Variovorax paradoxus: one gene and its partner. The protein of the gene in region 1 interacts with the protein of each later gene in a pairwise test. Links are inferred from orthologs where the notes say so. Each region holds a gene or a part of one and is shown on either strand. Other genes may lie near its edges.

Region 1 (6,951 bases):
TTCCGCAGGGCACCGAGGTGCGCGGCAACCTCGCGGCCGGTGGCAAGGGCGTGGCCCAGCCGCTCACGCCGCGCAACCGCGAGATCGCCGAAGCCGTGGGCCGCGCCCTGGCGCCGCGCGGACTGCTGCTGATCGGGCTCGACGTGATCGGCGACGCGGTCACCGAGATCAACGTGACCAGCCCGACCTGCTTCCAGGAAATCACCGAGCAGACCGGCTTCGACGTGCCGAAGATGTTCATCGATGCGCTGGAGGCGCATCTGGCGAAGGCCTGACTCAGGCCTTCGCAGCCGTCGGCGGTGCCATTCGCCGCTGCCGCTGCTGCAGCACGCGCGAGCGCCGCTTGCGCGCCCAGATGACGATGCCGGTGACCGACAGCATCGCCACCAGCAGGCCCATCACCGACATCAGGATGCGTCCCGGCAGTCCGAGGATGCGCCCGCCATGCAGCGGCAGTTGCAGCTGCGCGAACACGTCGGCCGCGGTGCCGTGCCATGGCCGGTTGCTGCTGATGACGTGGCCGTCGCGCCCGTCGATGTAGAGGTTCGAAAGACCCATGCCGTCGCTGTCGTCGTGCGTGGCGTGGTCGAAGAACGAGACGTTGTAGAAGCCGCCGCGCGCGTTGTAGAACACGCCGCCCAGCGGCGTGGTCCAGCCGCGGCGCCGCGCTTGCGCATCGGCCTGCGCCACCACCTCGCGGAACCCGATGGTCGGCTCGATGCGCGTGCCCAGCGGCGCGAGCGGCACCAGCGCCGAAGGACCGGGCGTGGTCTTCGAGACCAGCGACAGCACCGGATAGAAAACCTCCTTGTAGAGGTTCAGCGAGAACGAGGTGAAGGCGATCACGACGATCAGCAGCCAGATCCACAGCCCGACCCCGCGGTGCAGATCGAAGTTGAGCTTGTAGCCGCCGGCGGCCCAGCGCACGGTCCAGGCCGGCTTCCAGCGTTGCCACCAGGCGGCAGGCGGGCGGTGTTCCGGCTGCACCGACCGGCGCAACCGTCTCGGCATGGTCAGGTAGAGCGCCACGAAGCTGTCGAGCAGCCACACCAGCGCCACCGTGCCCATGATCCACCAGCCGATGCGGTCGCTGCCCCACATTGCCGGCACGTGCAGCATGTAGTGCAGCTTGCGCAGGAAGGGCATCAGGGTCTCGGGCCTGAGCGACACGGCGCTCGCGTCGCGCTGCCCGCGCACCTCGGCCGTCACCGGGTCGACGAAGACCTGGTTGTAGCCGAGCCTGTAGGGCTTGCCGGTGGCCGGGTCGGTGCGCGGTTGCACGAAGTACCCGGCTGCGTGGCCCTCCTCGAAGCCGAGCGGAAGGTAGGCAACCCGCGCGCGCGGGTCGTGCCGTTCGACGGCGGCGGCCAGTTCGAAGGGGTCCTTGAACGGGCCGCGCGCCGTGGTGTCGTAGAGCTTGCGGTTGAGCCAGCCGTCGATCTCGTGGTCCCACGAGATGACGGCGCCGGTCAGCCCCGAGACGATCAGAAACAACGCGACCGCGAGTCCCGCCCAGCGGTGGACTGCGGTCGCGAAGGCGCGCATCAGAAGTCGATCGTGCCGCTCACCGCGAAGGTGCGCGGTGCACCCAGCACGAGGTAGTTGGAGCCTTGCGTGCCGCCCACCGAGGCCCAGTACGACTTGTTGAACAGGTTGTCGATGCGCGCGCGCAGCGTCAGCGTGCGGCTGTTGCCCAGGTCGACCAGGTAGCGCGCGCCGATGTCCACGCGCGTCCACGACGGCACCGACTGCGTGTTGGTGGCGTTGGCATACTGCTTCGAGGTGTAGAGCACGCGCGCATTCAGCGAGAGGTTGCGCAGGCCGGGCACGTCCCATTCGGCGCCCAGGTTGGCCTGCTGCTTGGCCACACCGATGGCGGTGAGGCCGTCGGTGGCGCCGCCTTGCGTCTGCTTCTGCTTGGCGTCGAGCAGCGTCAGGCCGCCCAGCAGGCGCAGGCCCTTGGTGGGCTGGCCGAACACCGAGAACTCCAGGCCCTGGTTGCGCTGCTTGCCGTACAGGCCGTAGGTCTGGCCCGAGTAGGCGTAGGTGGGCTGGTCGGTGGTGAAGAAAGCAGCGCTCGCGCCGAGCGTGCCGCCGTCGTACTTGACGCCGACTTCCTTCTGCTTGGCCTGGTACGGCGCGAAGATTTCGCCGCTGTTGGTGACCGGGCGGTTGTTCACAGTGCCAGGCGCCACATTGCCCTTGACCAGGCCTTCGATGTAGTTGGCGTACGCCGACACCGTGGGCGTGATCTTGAACACGATGCCGGCCACCGGCGTGGTCTTGCTCTTGTCGTAGGTGCTGGTCTGCCTGAGCGTGGTGTATGCGAAGCTGGTCTGCTCGATGGTCTGGCGGCGCACGCCCAGCGTGACGAGCAGGCGGTCGTCCATGAAGGCCATGGTGTCGGCGACGGCCACGCTCGAGGTGTCGATCTTGTCGGTCAGGCGCGGGTCTGCGAGCGTGTTTCCGACAGAACCGCCGGTGCCGTTGGCCACCGGGTACGGCGAGGGATACGGCGTGTAGATGTTGTTGCGCACGCTGCCGGCCGAGATGGCGTAGGCGTTGTCGCGGTCGTTGCTGTACTTGGCCGCCGAGGCCACCACCGTGTGCTTGACGGGACCGGTGGTGAAGTTGCCGCGCACGCCGATCTCGGCGGTACCGATGCGGTCCTTGCGGGTGTTGCTGAAGCGCGTGTTGCTGGTGTCGCCGAAGACGTTGGTCAGCGTCGGGTTCGACAGCACGTTGTCTTCTTCGCTGCGGCGCACGCCGCCGGCGGCCCAGGCCGTGATGTTGTCGGTGATGTCGACTTCGCCGCGGAAGGTGGCGAACTTGTCCTTTTCCTTGGAGTAGGACCAGGGCTGGGCGAAGTTGGTGCGGGCGTCGGGCGCGCGCGGGATCGGCAGCGTGGAAGAGGGCGTGAGGCTCGGGCGGCCGTCCTTCAGGTCGAAGTCCTGGTAGCCGAAGTCGGCCGACAGGCGCACGTTGCGGTTGTGCCAGTCGAGGCCGATGCCGAAGGCGCTGACCTGCTGGCTCTCGTTCCTGATGCCGGTGCCGCCATCGCGGCGCACCGCATTCACGCGCACGCCCAGGCTGTCGTCGGGACCGAAGCGGCGAGCCAGGTCTAGGTTGACGTAGCCCTGGCCACCGGTCTGCACGCCGAAGCCGACGCGGGTGAGGGGTTCGTTGGGCGCGCGCTTGGGCAGCAGGTTGATGGCGCCGCCGATGCCGGAGCCGCCGGGGGCCGCACCGTTCAGGAAGGTGTTGGCGCCGCGGAAGACCTCGACGCGCTCGAAGAATTCGGAGGTGATGTACTGGCGCGGCAGCATGCCGTACAGGCCGTTGTAGGAGACGTCGTCCGAGTACACGGGGAAGCCGCGCACCACGTAGAGCTCCTGGAAGTTGCCGAAGCCGCGGGCCTGGCGCACCGACGGGTCGTTCAGCAGCACGTCGGCCACGCTCTTGGCCTGCTGGTCCTGGATGAGTTCGTTCGTGTAGTTGGTGCTCGAGAACGGCGTGCTCATCATGTCCTGGTTGCCCAGGATGCCGACTCTGCCGCCACGTGCCACCTGGCCGCCGGCATAGGGCTTGGTCAGGCCCTCGGCCGAGGCGTCGGCGCTGGCCTCGACGGTGACGGTGGACAGCGTGCCGCTCGCGGACGCTTCGGCAGCCGGCTCGGTCGCGGCGGTCTGGGCCAGGGCTGCGACGGCGTGGAACGCGAGCAGCGATGCAGCCACGGTCGGCCGGAGATAGAAGGAAGGAGCAGGCATGGGCAATCGGAAAAGTGCAAATGAGAACCGTTATTGTTCATCTGCTTTCCGCGTTCCACCGATACTTTCTTGCGTTGTTGCGAAAAAGTGTCAGCCAAAAGACCGCACTTTTGTTTACACGTCGAACGCCATCCGTTGCCCGTCCACGAAGACATTCAGCTCGCCCGGGGCGAACTGCGTCCACGTCTCGTTGGTGGTGAGCGGCGCTGTCACGACCACCGCCACGCGGTCGGTGGGCGTGGTGTGCTGCGCAAAATCGATCGCAAGGTCTTCATCGGACAGCTGCGCCGTCACGAACGGATGGCGCCGCTCCACGTACCAGAGGTGGGTGGAGGCGTGCGCCCACAGCGCCTGGCCGTTGGACAGCATGAAGTTGAAGGTGCCGTGGCTCGCGAGTTGCGGCGCGAGTTCGCGCAGCGTGATCGTGAGTTCCTCGATGCTCGGCACGCCCGCATGCGACTTGGCCAGCTCCTGCATGATCCAGCAGAAGGCGTGCTCGCTGTCGGTGTTGCCCACCGGATGGAAGTTGCCGTGCAGCCGCGGGCGGAAGTCCTTCAGGTCGCCGTTGTGGGCGAACACCCAGTAGCGGCCCCACAGTTCGCGCACGAAAGGATGGCAGTTCTGCAGATTGACCTCGCCCTGCGTCGCCTTGCGGATGTGCGCGATGACGTTGCGGCTTTGAATGGGGTAGCGGCGGATCAGCTCCGCCACCGGCGACTCGCACGCCGGCTGGTGGTCGACGAAGTGGCGCAGCCCGCGATCCTCGAAGAACGCGATGCCCCAGCCGTCGGCGTGGTGGTCGGTGCGGCCGCCGCGTTGCGCGAACCCCGTGAAGCTGAAGGTCACGTCGGTCGGCGTGTTGCAGTTCATCCCTAGCAATTGGCACATGGGTGCCATTAGAACGCGATTCGGCGCGCCCCTTGTCCAGCGCGGGCGTTCAGCGCAGGAACTTGCCCTCCTTCGTCACCCGCACCATCTCGATGAAGCGCGAGCCGGTGTTGCTCGCGCCGGTGAAGTCGACCTCCATGTTGCTCACGCGCAGCTTCATGCTCTTGAGCGTGGCGTGCAGCCTGGCGCGCGTGAGGTCGCGCCCGGTGCGGCGCAGCGCCTCGATCATCACCTGCGCATTCACGTAGCCCTCGTAGCTCAGGTAGCCGATGTCGACCTTGGCGCGCTCGGCCAGCTGGCGGTATTCCTTGGTGCCGGCGTCGACCTCGCTCCACGGGTACGGCACGACCTGCGAGATGGCCAGCCCGCTGGTCTTGTCGCCCACCAGCTTCGCGGTGACGTCGCCGGGCACGATCGACATGCCGTAGAACATCTGCCGGCCGCCCGCGGACCAGGCGCTCTTCATGACCTCGCCGCCGATGCCGCCGCCCAGGTACATGATGACGGCCTGCGCCTTGCTCTCGGCCAGCGTCTTGCCCGCGCTCTCGTTGGTCGAGCCGTCGCCCTTCACCGGCACGGCGGCCACGGGCTTGAGCTGCAGCGCGGCCAGCGCCGCATCGACCAGCTTTGCCACTTCCGCGCCACCCGGGTTGTCGAGATAGGCCACCGCGATGCGCGAGACGCCGATGGTCGTCAGGTGCTGCACCAGCGCCTGCGCTTCGCGTGCGAAGGTGGCGCGCACGAAATAGCCCGAACCGGCCACCCTGTCGCGTGCCGAGTCTGACACCGCATAGCCGCCCACCATCGGCGCGCCGCTCTGGTTCAGTACCTTGGCCGCCGCCGCGGTGGTGCCGGAGCCCACGCAGCCGAAGAAGGCGAAGGCGCGATGCTCGCCCAGCAGCTTCTCGTAGTTGGCCACCGCCTTCTCGGGCACCAGTTCGTCGTCGAGCGACACCAGCCTGATCTTGCGGCCCGAGAGCCCGCCCTGTGCATTGGCGGCGTCGAAAGCCAGCCCCGCGCCGGCCATCACCACCTTGATGGGCGCGCCCAGCGGGCCGCTGAGGATGCCGGTGTGGCCGAGCACGATCTCGGTGTCGCTGACGCCGCTCTCTGCGGCGCGAACGGAAGACAGCGGGCCGAAGCCGGCCACGGCCGCAGCGGAGGCGGCGATGAAATTTCTGCGATGCATGGGATGGAAGGGGCGGTCGAGATACAACTGAAAACAATTGAATGCGAAAGCCCTGCCATCCGCCGCCGGGGTTTACCCCGTGTTGCGCGCAGGCTCGTCCGGTGGCTCCGGTTGCTGGCGCAGCTGCCACGCCGCGCAGATCGCCAGCGCGCACAGTCCTGCCAGCATGGCGAACACCTCGTCGAACGCGGCCAGCCGCGCCGGGCTGCTCACCGGGTTGGCCAGCGAATCGCCGTGGGCCGCGAGCCGCCACTCGAGCACGATGGCGCACAGGCTCACGCCCGCCGCGCCGCCGAGCATGCGCACGAAGTTGATGGCGCTCGCGCCCTGCGGAATGAGCGGCTTGGCCAGCGGCCGCATCGATCCCAGGTTGAGCGAGGGCAGGATGAAGCCCAGCCCGATGCGCCCGATGACCGCGAAGGCCACCAGCAGCCAGAGCGCGCTGTCCAGCCGCAGCACCATCATCAGCGCGAACGAGGCCGCCAGCAGCGCGAGGCCGATCGTCACCAGCAGCCACGTCGGCTGCCTGTCGGCGAGACGGCCGACGCCGGCGATGGTAAGTGCGAGCACCAGCCCCGCGGGCAGCAGGATGGTGCCCACGTGCGAGGCCGACAGGCTCAGCCCCACCTGCATGTACACCGGCAGCAGGTAGGTCGATCCGAACAGGGCCGTGCCGTAGATGAAGGCGACCACGCTGCCCATGGCGAACTGCCGGTACTTGAAGAGCGCCAGGTTCATCAGCGGCGTGCCGCCCGAGGCCGCGAGCCGGCGCTGCCACCACACGAAGGCGGTGAACGAGGCCAGCGCACCGGCCAGCAGCAGCCCGGCCTGCAGCGGCGAATCGCCGCGCAGCTCGACCAGGCCGTTCAGCAGGCACAGCGTGCCCACCGTGCCCAGCGCGAGGCCGCGCGCGTCGAGTCCGCTGCCGCGCACCGCGGCCACGCCGCCGGGCGCCGTCCTGGGCACGAACTTGTAGGCGAGCCAGATCGAGGCCAGGCAGAACGGCACCACCATGAAGAAGATCGAGCGCCAGCCGAACAGGTCGACCAGCACCCCGCCGATGCTCGGTCCGATGGCCGGCGCCAGCACCACGCCCATGCCGAAGAT
Region 2 (7,013 bases), 2.9 Mb from region 1 along the record:
GAACTGGTGTACCCGAAGGTGCTGAAGTTCATCGCCGCCCACGACGAGCCGCAGCGCCGCGCCGCCGACAGCGCGCTGCTGGCGTCCGAAGACGGTGCCCGGTCGGCCCGCAAGACCGCGTCCGTCGCAGCGAAGAAGGCACCCGCTGCCAAGACCGGCGCCGTTGCCGTGCCCGCGAAGAAAGCCGCCGCGCGCAAGAAGCCCGGCACCAGCGCCGCGCGCTGACCGCGCACGTCAGCTTCCAGTGAACGGACTCGCCGCACGCATCAACGACGCACTGCCCCAGACGCAGTGCACCCGGTGCGGCTACCCCGACTGCGCCGGCTACGCGCAGGCCGTGGCCGACGAGGAAGCCGGCATCAACCAGTGCCCTCCGGGAGGTGCCGAAGGCATCGACCGGCTGGCGTCCATCACCGGGCGGCCCGCGCTGCCGCTCGACCCACAGTTCGGCACCGAAGGCCCGCGCGCCATGGCCGTCATAGACGAAGCCTGGTGCATCGGCTGCACGCTGTGCCTCGACGCCTGCCCCACCGACGCCATCGTCGGCATCAACAAGCGCATGCACACCGTGATCGAGGCGCACTGCACCGGCTGCGAGTTGTGCATTCCGGTCTGCCCGGTCGATTGCATCTCGCTCGAGGTCGAGACACCGGGCCGCAGCGGCTGGCAGGCGTGGTCGGCCGAACAGGCCGGCCACGCGCGGCACCGCTACGCGCTGCACGGCACCCACCGCAACACCGAGGCGCGCCTGGCCGACAAGCCGGCCGCAGCCGAAGCCCCGCAGGACGCCGGCGCACGCAAGCGCGCCATCGTCGAAGCCGCCCTGGCACGGGCACGCGCCGCATCGCAGCAACGCCCACCGGCGACCAAGCCATGACGCTCGACACCCTGTCGATCTACATCGTCGCCTCGCTGGCGTTGGCGCTGATTCCCGGTCCGACGATGCTGTTGGCGCTGTCCAATGGCATCGAGGGCGGCATGCGCCGCGCAAGCTGGGGCATCGCGGGCGCGTCGCTCGGCAGCATCACGCTGATCGCCATCGTGGCGCTCGGCCTGGGCTCGCTGCTGGCGGCTTCGGAATGGCTCTTCAATGCCATCCGCATCGCAGGCGTGGCCTACCTCGTGTGGCTCGGCGTGAAGCTCTGGCGCAGCGAGCCGACCGACCTGCGCGTCGCGCTTGCGAAGTCCCCGCTCGAGACGCGTCCGCATGGCCGCCTCGCCCTCGTGCGCAGCCTGGCCGTGGCGCTGTCGAACCCCAAGACGGTGCTGTTCTTCGCGGCCTTCCTGCCGCAGTTCGTCGACATCACGCAACCGCAAGGGCCGCAGTACCTGCTGCTCGGCGCGGTGTTCGTCGCGCTCGACACCTGCGTGATGCTGGCCTACGCCGGGGCCGGCACGCAGGCCGTGCGCTTCCTCTCGCAGCGCGGCCTCAAGGCGATGAACCGCGGCTGCGCAGCCGGCATGTGGCTGCTGGCCGCTACGCTTGCGGTGTGGCGCCGCCCCGGCGCTTGAACAGCAACAGCAGCACGCCCGCCAGCACCACGCCGACGGCATACCACTCGAAGCGCGTGACCGTCTCGTGGGCGATCCACACGCCCAGCAGCATCGCGATCACCGGGTTCACGAAGGTGTAGCTCGCCGCCAGCGCGGCCGGCGCCTCCGCCAGCAGCACCATGTAGGCGTTGAAGGCAATGAGCGAACCGAACACGACGAGGTAGACCCATGCGGCGACGGCCTCGGGCTGCGGCGGCCAGTTCGTCGTTTCGCCCGACACCGCGGCGAGCCCCATCAGCACCACGCCGCCGCACAGCATCTCGCTCGCAAAGCCCATCGCGCCCGGTGCCAGCGGCAGGCGGCGCTGGCTCAGCACACTGCCCAGCGACCAGCACACGCAGGCGATGCAGATGGCCACGAGGCCTTCGGGCGACGACCTGAAGCCGCTGCCCTGCGTGAGCATCAACACGCCGACGAGCCCGAGCGCGATGCCAGCCGCCTCGAGCCGCGAGGGCTTCACGCCCCATACGAGGTTGAGCAAGGCGATGAGCAACGGGATTACCGCAATGAACGCCACCACGAGCCCGGACCCGATCGAGACCTCGGCATTGGCCGTGCCGCCCATGCCGCCGCCCAGCATCAGCGCACCGACGACGAAGGCGTTGCGCCACTGCGCGAGCGAAGGCCACGGCGCGCCGCGCCAGCGCATCCACGCCGCGAGCAGCACGCCGGCGAAGAGAAAGCGCGACCCCATCTGCAGGAACGGTGGAAAGCTGATCAGCGCGTACTTGATCGCGAGATAGGTCGAGCCCCACACCACCCACGTGGCGGCAAGGCAGAGCCACAGCAGCAGCGGCAATCCGGGGTGACCCGCCGACGGCGCGGCGTGGGCAGGCGATGTGAGCGTGGGCATGTCGACGGTGTCTCTTGTTGGCGTTCGATGCCGACCATGGTATGAAGGCCATCCTGCCGAAGCCATGCACGTTTCATGGTTCTTAGCTCTCCAAACCATCGATTTGAAGGAGTTGCATGGACTTTTCCTTGAACCCCTCGCTGGACGCCCACGACACCCGCATCCTTTCCGAACTGCAGGCCGACGCGCGCCTCACCATGGCCGAACTGGGCCGTCGCGTGCACCTGAGCCAGCCCGCCGTCACCGAGCGCGTGAAGAAGCTGGAAGCTGCGGGCGTCATCAGCGGCTACCGCGCCACCGTGAACCTCGGCAAGCTGGGCTACGGCATCCGCGCGATCATTCGCGTGGGCCGCGCCGATTACGCGCGCGTGGTCGAACTGGTGCAGCAGACGCCCGAATGCGTCAACGCCTACAACGTGACCGGGGAAGACAGCTGGGTGCTCGAGATCGCGGTGATCGACGTGAGCCACCTCGACGCGGTGGTCACCAAGTTCTGCATCCTCACGGAGACGGCGACGTCGATCATCCTGAACCCGGCGCGCGAGCACCAGGCGATGCTGCCGCCGCAGCGGGCGGACGTGAAGCCGCCGATCAGGAAAGTGCTCAACGCATGAACGGGTTCGGCCCCGGCTTTCCGCACTTCGAGCCGCTTCGCCTTCCCCTATCCGGTGGCAACACCGGCGGCCCGGCGCAGCAGGTTACGCGGTGTTCCTCGCGCGAAGTCAGGGCCTCGACGCGGTGGCGGCCAAGGCGCCGAAAGCCGCAACCACTTCCGCCGGCGCCTGCACCATCTCGATCAGCACGCCCTCGCCCGCGATGGGAAACTCGTCGTTCGCCTTCGGGTGCAGGAAGCAGATGTCGAAGCCGGCTGCGCCCTTGCGGATGCCGCCCGGTGCAAAACGCACGCCCTGCGCCGTGAGCCACTCCACGGCCCTGGGCAGGTCGTCGATCCAGAGCCCGACGTGGTTCAGCGGCGTGGTGTGAACGGCAGGCTTCTTCTCCGGGTCCAGCGGCTGCATCAGGTCGACCTCGACCTTGAAAGGTCCGACGCCCATCGCGCAGATATCCTCGTCGACGTTCTCGCGCTCGCTCTTGAAAGTGCCTGTGACCTCGAGCCCCAGCATCTCGACCCACAGCTTCTGCAGGCGCAATTTGTCGGGACCGCCGATGGCGATCTGCTGGATGCCCAGCACCTTGAACGGACGTGTGGTCATGCGGCGCAACCTTTCTCTTGTTCCTGGACCTGGCGCGCATCAAGCCCGAGCTTGCGCAGCAGCACCGTGTCGGCTTCCACATCGGGGTTGCCCGTCACGAGCAGCTTGTCGCCGTAGAAGATCGAGTTGGCGCCAGCCATGAAGCACAGCGCCTGCACTGCGTCGCCCATCTGCTGGCGCCCGGCCGACAGCCGTACGCGTGCGGTCGGCATGGTGATGCGCGCGACCGCGATCATGCGCACGAAGTCGAACGGGTCCACCGGCTCCGAGTCGGCCAGCGGCGTGCCAGGCACGCGCACCAGGCTGTTGATCGGCACCGACTCCGGGTACGGGTTCAGGTTGGCCAGTTGCGCGATGAGCCCTGCACGGTGCACCGGTGCCTCCCCCATGCCGACGATGCCGCCGCAGCACACGCTGATGCCGGCGCTGCGCACGTGGGCCAGCGTGTCGAGCCTGTCCTGGTAGGTGCGGGTGTCGACCACGTCGGTGTAGTACTCGGGCGCAGTGTCGAGGTTGTGGTTGTAGTAGTCGAGGCCCGCGGCCTTGAGCTGGTGCGCGTGGTGTGGCTCCAGCATGCCGAGCGTGGCGCAGGTCTGCATGCCGAGGCCCTTCACCGCTTCGACGAGCACCGCCACCTTCTCCACGTCGCGGTCCTTGGGCGCGCGCCACGCGGCGCCCATGCAGAAGCGGGTGGCGCCGGCGTCCTTGGCGGCCTGCGCGGCGCGCACCACCTCCTCGACCTCCATCAGCTTCTGCGCCTTCACGCCAGTGTCGAACTCGGCGGATTGCGGGCAGTAGCCGCAGTTCTCGGGGCAGCCGCCGGTCTTCACCGACAGCAGCGTGGCCAGCTCGATGTCGCCGGCAGGAAAGTGCTGGCGATGCACGGTCTGCGCCTCGAACAGCAACGCCATGAACGGCTTGTCGAAGAGCGCCTGGACGGCCTTGACCGACCAGCGGTCCGTGGCCTTCGCCGCCACCGGCTTCGCAGGCCGATGCAGGGTGATGGCCTGCTGCAAGTCGTTGGCGCCCATCAGTTGAACTCCATGATGACCTGGTCGACGGCCAGAGATTCGCCCTTGTTCGCGGAAATCTTGCCCACCACGCCGTCCTGCGTGGCGAACAGAACGTTCTCCATCTTCATCGCCTCGATCACCGCGAGCTTCTCGCCGGCGCGCACCTGCTGCCCCGGCTGCACCGACACCTCGACCAGCAGGCCCGGCATCGGCGACATCAGGAACTTGCTCAGGTCCGGCGGCGCCTTGTAGGGCATGAGTTCGAGAAGCCGCGCGCCCAGCGGCGACAGCACGAGCGCTTCGATCTGCGTGCCGTCGTGCGACACGCGCAGCGCCAGCGGGCTCTTGCCCGCACCGCGCTCCACTTGCGCAGTGAAGGGCTTGCCGTTCACCATGCCCTGGACGCGGATCGCGCCCAGCGCGAAGCTGCTGTCGATCTTGTAGCTCCTGTCGGCCACCGCCACCGCGCTCGCGCCGGTCTTGCCCTGGAAGTCGGTGACCGACACCGGGTGGTGCACGTTCCTGCCTTCGGCGCCGAGTTCGACCACCACGAACTGCTCGCCCACCTTCACACCGTGCCCCTCGAGTTGACCGCTGATGCCCGAGGCGCGCGCGCGGTAGCGGCGGTGCACGTAGGCGGCCAGCGCCACCAGGAACGACGGATCGGCGTGCGGCACGTCTTCCGCGTGGAAGCCCTTGCCGTAGTGCTCGGCGATGAAGCCGGTGTTGAAATCGCCCGCCACGAACTTCGGATGCGCCAGCAGCGCGGCCTGGAACGGAATGTTGCTGCTGATGCCGCGGATCACGAAACCGTTGAGCGCCTCCCGCATGCAGGCGATCGCGTGGTTGCGGTCTCGGCCGTGCACGATGAGCTTGGCGATCATCGAGTCGTAGTACATCGGGATCTCGCCGCCGTCGTACACGCCGGTGTCCACGCGCACGCCATAAAGGTGCGCCGTGTCGCTCGCGAACATGCTTTCCTTGGGCGGCTGGAACTTCACCAGTCGGCCGGTCGACGGCAGGAAGTTGCGGAACGGGTCCTCGGCGTTGATGCGGCACTCGATGGCCCAGCCCTCGCGCTTCACCTCGGCCTGGGTCAGCGGCAGCGGCTCGCCGGCGGCCACGCGGATCATCAGCTCGACCAGGTCGAGCCCGGTGATGCACTCCGTCACCGGATGCTCCACCTGCAGGCGCGTGTTCATTTCCAGGAAGTAGAAGCTCTGGTCCTTGCCGACCACGAACTCCACCGTGCCCGCGCTCTGGTACTTCACGGCCTTGGCCAGCTGCACCGCCTGCTCGCCCATCGCCTTGCGCGTGGCGTCGGAGATGAAGGGCGACGGCGCTTCCTCGATCACCTTCTGGTGGCGCCGCTGGATCGAGCATTCGCGCTCGTTCAGGTAGATCACGTTGCCGTGCGAATCGCCCAGCACCTGGATCTCGATGTGGCGCGGCTCCTCGACGAACTTCTCGATGAACACGCGGTCGTCGCCGAAGCTGTTGCGCGCCTCGTTGCGGCACGAGGTGAAGCCCTCGAAGGCCTCCTTGTCGTTGAAGGCCACGCGCAGGCCCTTGCCGCCGCCGCCGGCCGAGGCCTTGATCATCACCGGATAGCCGATTTCCTTGGCGATCTCCACGGCGCGCTCGGCCGTCTCGATGGCGTCGTTCCAGCCCGGAATGGTGTTGACCTTGGCTTCGTTCGCGAGCTTCTTCGAGGCGATCTTGTCGCCCATCGCCGCGATCGAATAGTGCTTCGGCCCGATGAAGGCGATGCCCTCTTCCTCGACCTTGCGCGCGAAGGCCTCGTTCTCCGACAGGAAGCCGTAGCCGGGGTGCACCGCCTCGGCGCCCGTCTGCTTGCACGCCGCGATGATGCGGTCGGCCTGCAGGTAGCTCTCGCGGCTGGGCGCCGCACCGATGTGCACCGCTTCGTCGGCCAGCTCGACGTGGCGGGCTTCCTTGTCGGCGTCGGAGTAGACGGCGACCGTGAGGATGCCCATCTTCTTCGCGGTCTGGATGACCCGGCAGGCGATTTCCCCGCGGTTTGCGATCAGGATCTTCTTAAACATTTCGGGTCTCCGCGTGGAAATCGCCGGCACGCGCTACGCGTGCCAAGCAATTTGGCTTCGCCGAAGCGGCCTTGCGGCCGCTTTCGCCGCAATTGGCAATCAGGATCTTCTTGAACATGTTATTTGCGTCCAATGTCTTTCAGGGAAACACCGCGGAACCGGCTTTGCCGGGCCGCTGGTGTTGCCCCCGGTAGGGGGTTGGCGAAGCGACACGAAGTGCGCGGAGACTGGGGGCGAGCCATTCAAAGCGGAATGTTGCCGTGCTTGCGCCACGGGTTCTCGAGCTTCTTCTCGCGCAGCATCACGAGCGAGC

What was found. Proteins that work in one complex are often made in the same cells at the same time.
Region 2: the proteins of AACL56_RS05125 (region 1) and bioB interact in binary tests that used the Escherichia coli proteins (3 or more experiments, as listed by UniProt). The link is inferred for Variovorax paradoxus from one-to-one orthologs.

The regions. Positions count from the first base shown.
Region 1 is NZ_LR743507.1:1,104,986-1,111,936, forward strand. Bases 2,769-5,705 are described here. They hold AACL56_RS05125 (class II glutamine amidotransferase), read right to left. Parts: upstream 4,656-5,705; coding sequence 3,882-4,655; downstream 2,769-3,881. Other genes in these bases: AACL56_RS05120 (TonB-dependent receptor), read right to left, coding at 2,769-3,767; AACL56_RS05130 (ABC transporter substrate-binding protein), read right to left, coding at 4,705-5,705. Outside these bases: gshB (glutathione synthase), read left to right, coding at 1-275; AACL56_RS05115 (PepSY-associated TM helix domain-containing protein), read right to left, coding at 277-1,545; more of AACL56_RS05120, read right to left, coding at 1,545-2,768; more of AACL56_RS05130, read right to left, coding at 5,706-5,844; AACL56_RS05135 (DHA2 family efflux MFS transporter permease subunit), read right to left, coding at 5,917-6,951.
Region 2 is NZ_LR743507.1:4,012,722-4,019,734, forward strand. The notes cover bases 2,636-5,634. They hold bioB (biotin synthase BioB), read right to left. Parts: upstream 4,653-5,634; coding sequence 3,618-4,652; downstream 2,636-3,617. Other genes in these bases: AACL56_RS18670 (Lrp/AsnC family transcriptional regulator), read left to right, coding at 2,636-3,021; AACL56_RS18675 (VOC family protein), read right to left, coding at 3,130-3,621; AACL56_RS18685 (acetyl-CoA carboxylase biotin carboxylase subunit), read right to left, coding at 4,652-5,634. Also shown: AACL56_RS18650 (polyhydroxyalkanoate depolymerase), read left to right, coding at 1-225; AACL56_RS18655 (RnfABCDGE type electron transport complex subunit B), read left to right, coding at 245-877; AACL56_RS18660 (LysE family translocator), read left to right, coding at 874-1,512; drug/metabolite exporter YedA, read right to left, coding at 1,478-2,407; more of AACL56_RS18670, read left to right, coding at 2,524-2,635; more of AACL56_RS18685, read right to left, coding at 5,635-6,700; AACL56_RS18690 (acyl-CoA carboxylase subunit beta), read right to left, coding at 6,943-7,013. UniProt on the Escherichia coli protein: Catalyzes the conversion of dethiobiotin (DTB) to biotin by the insertion of a sulfur atom into dethiobiotin via a radical-based mechanism.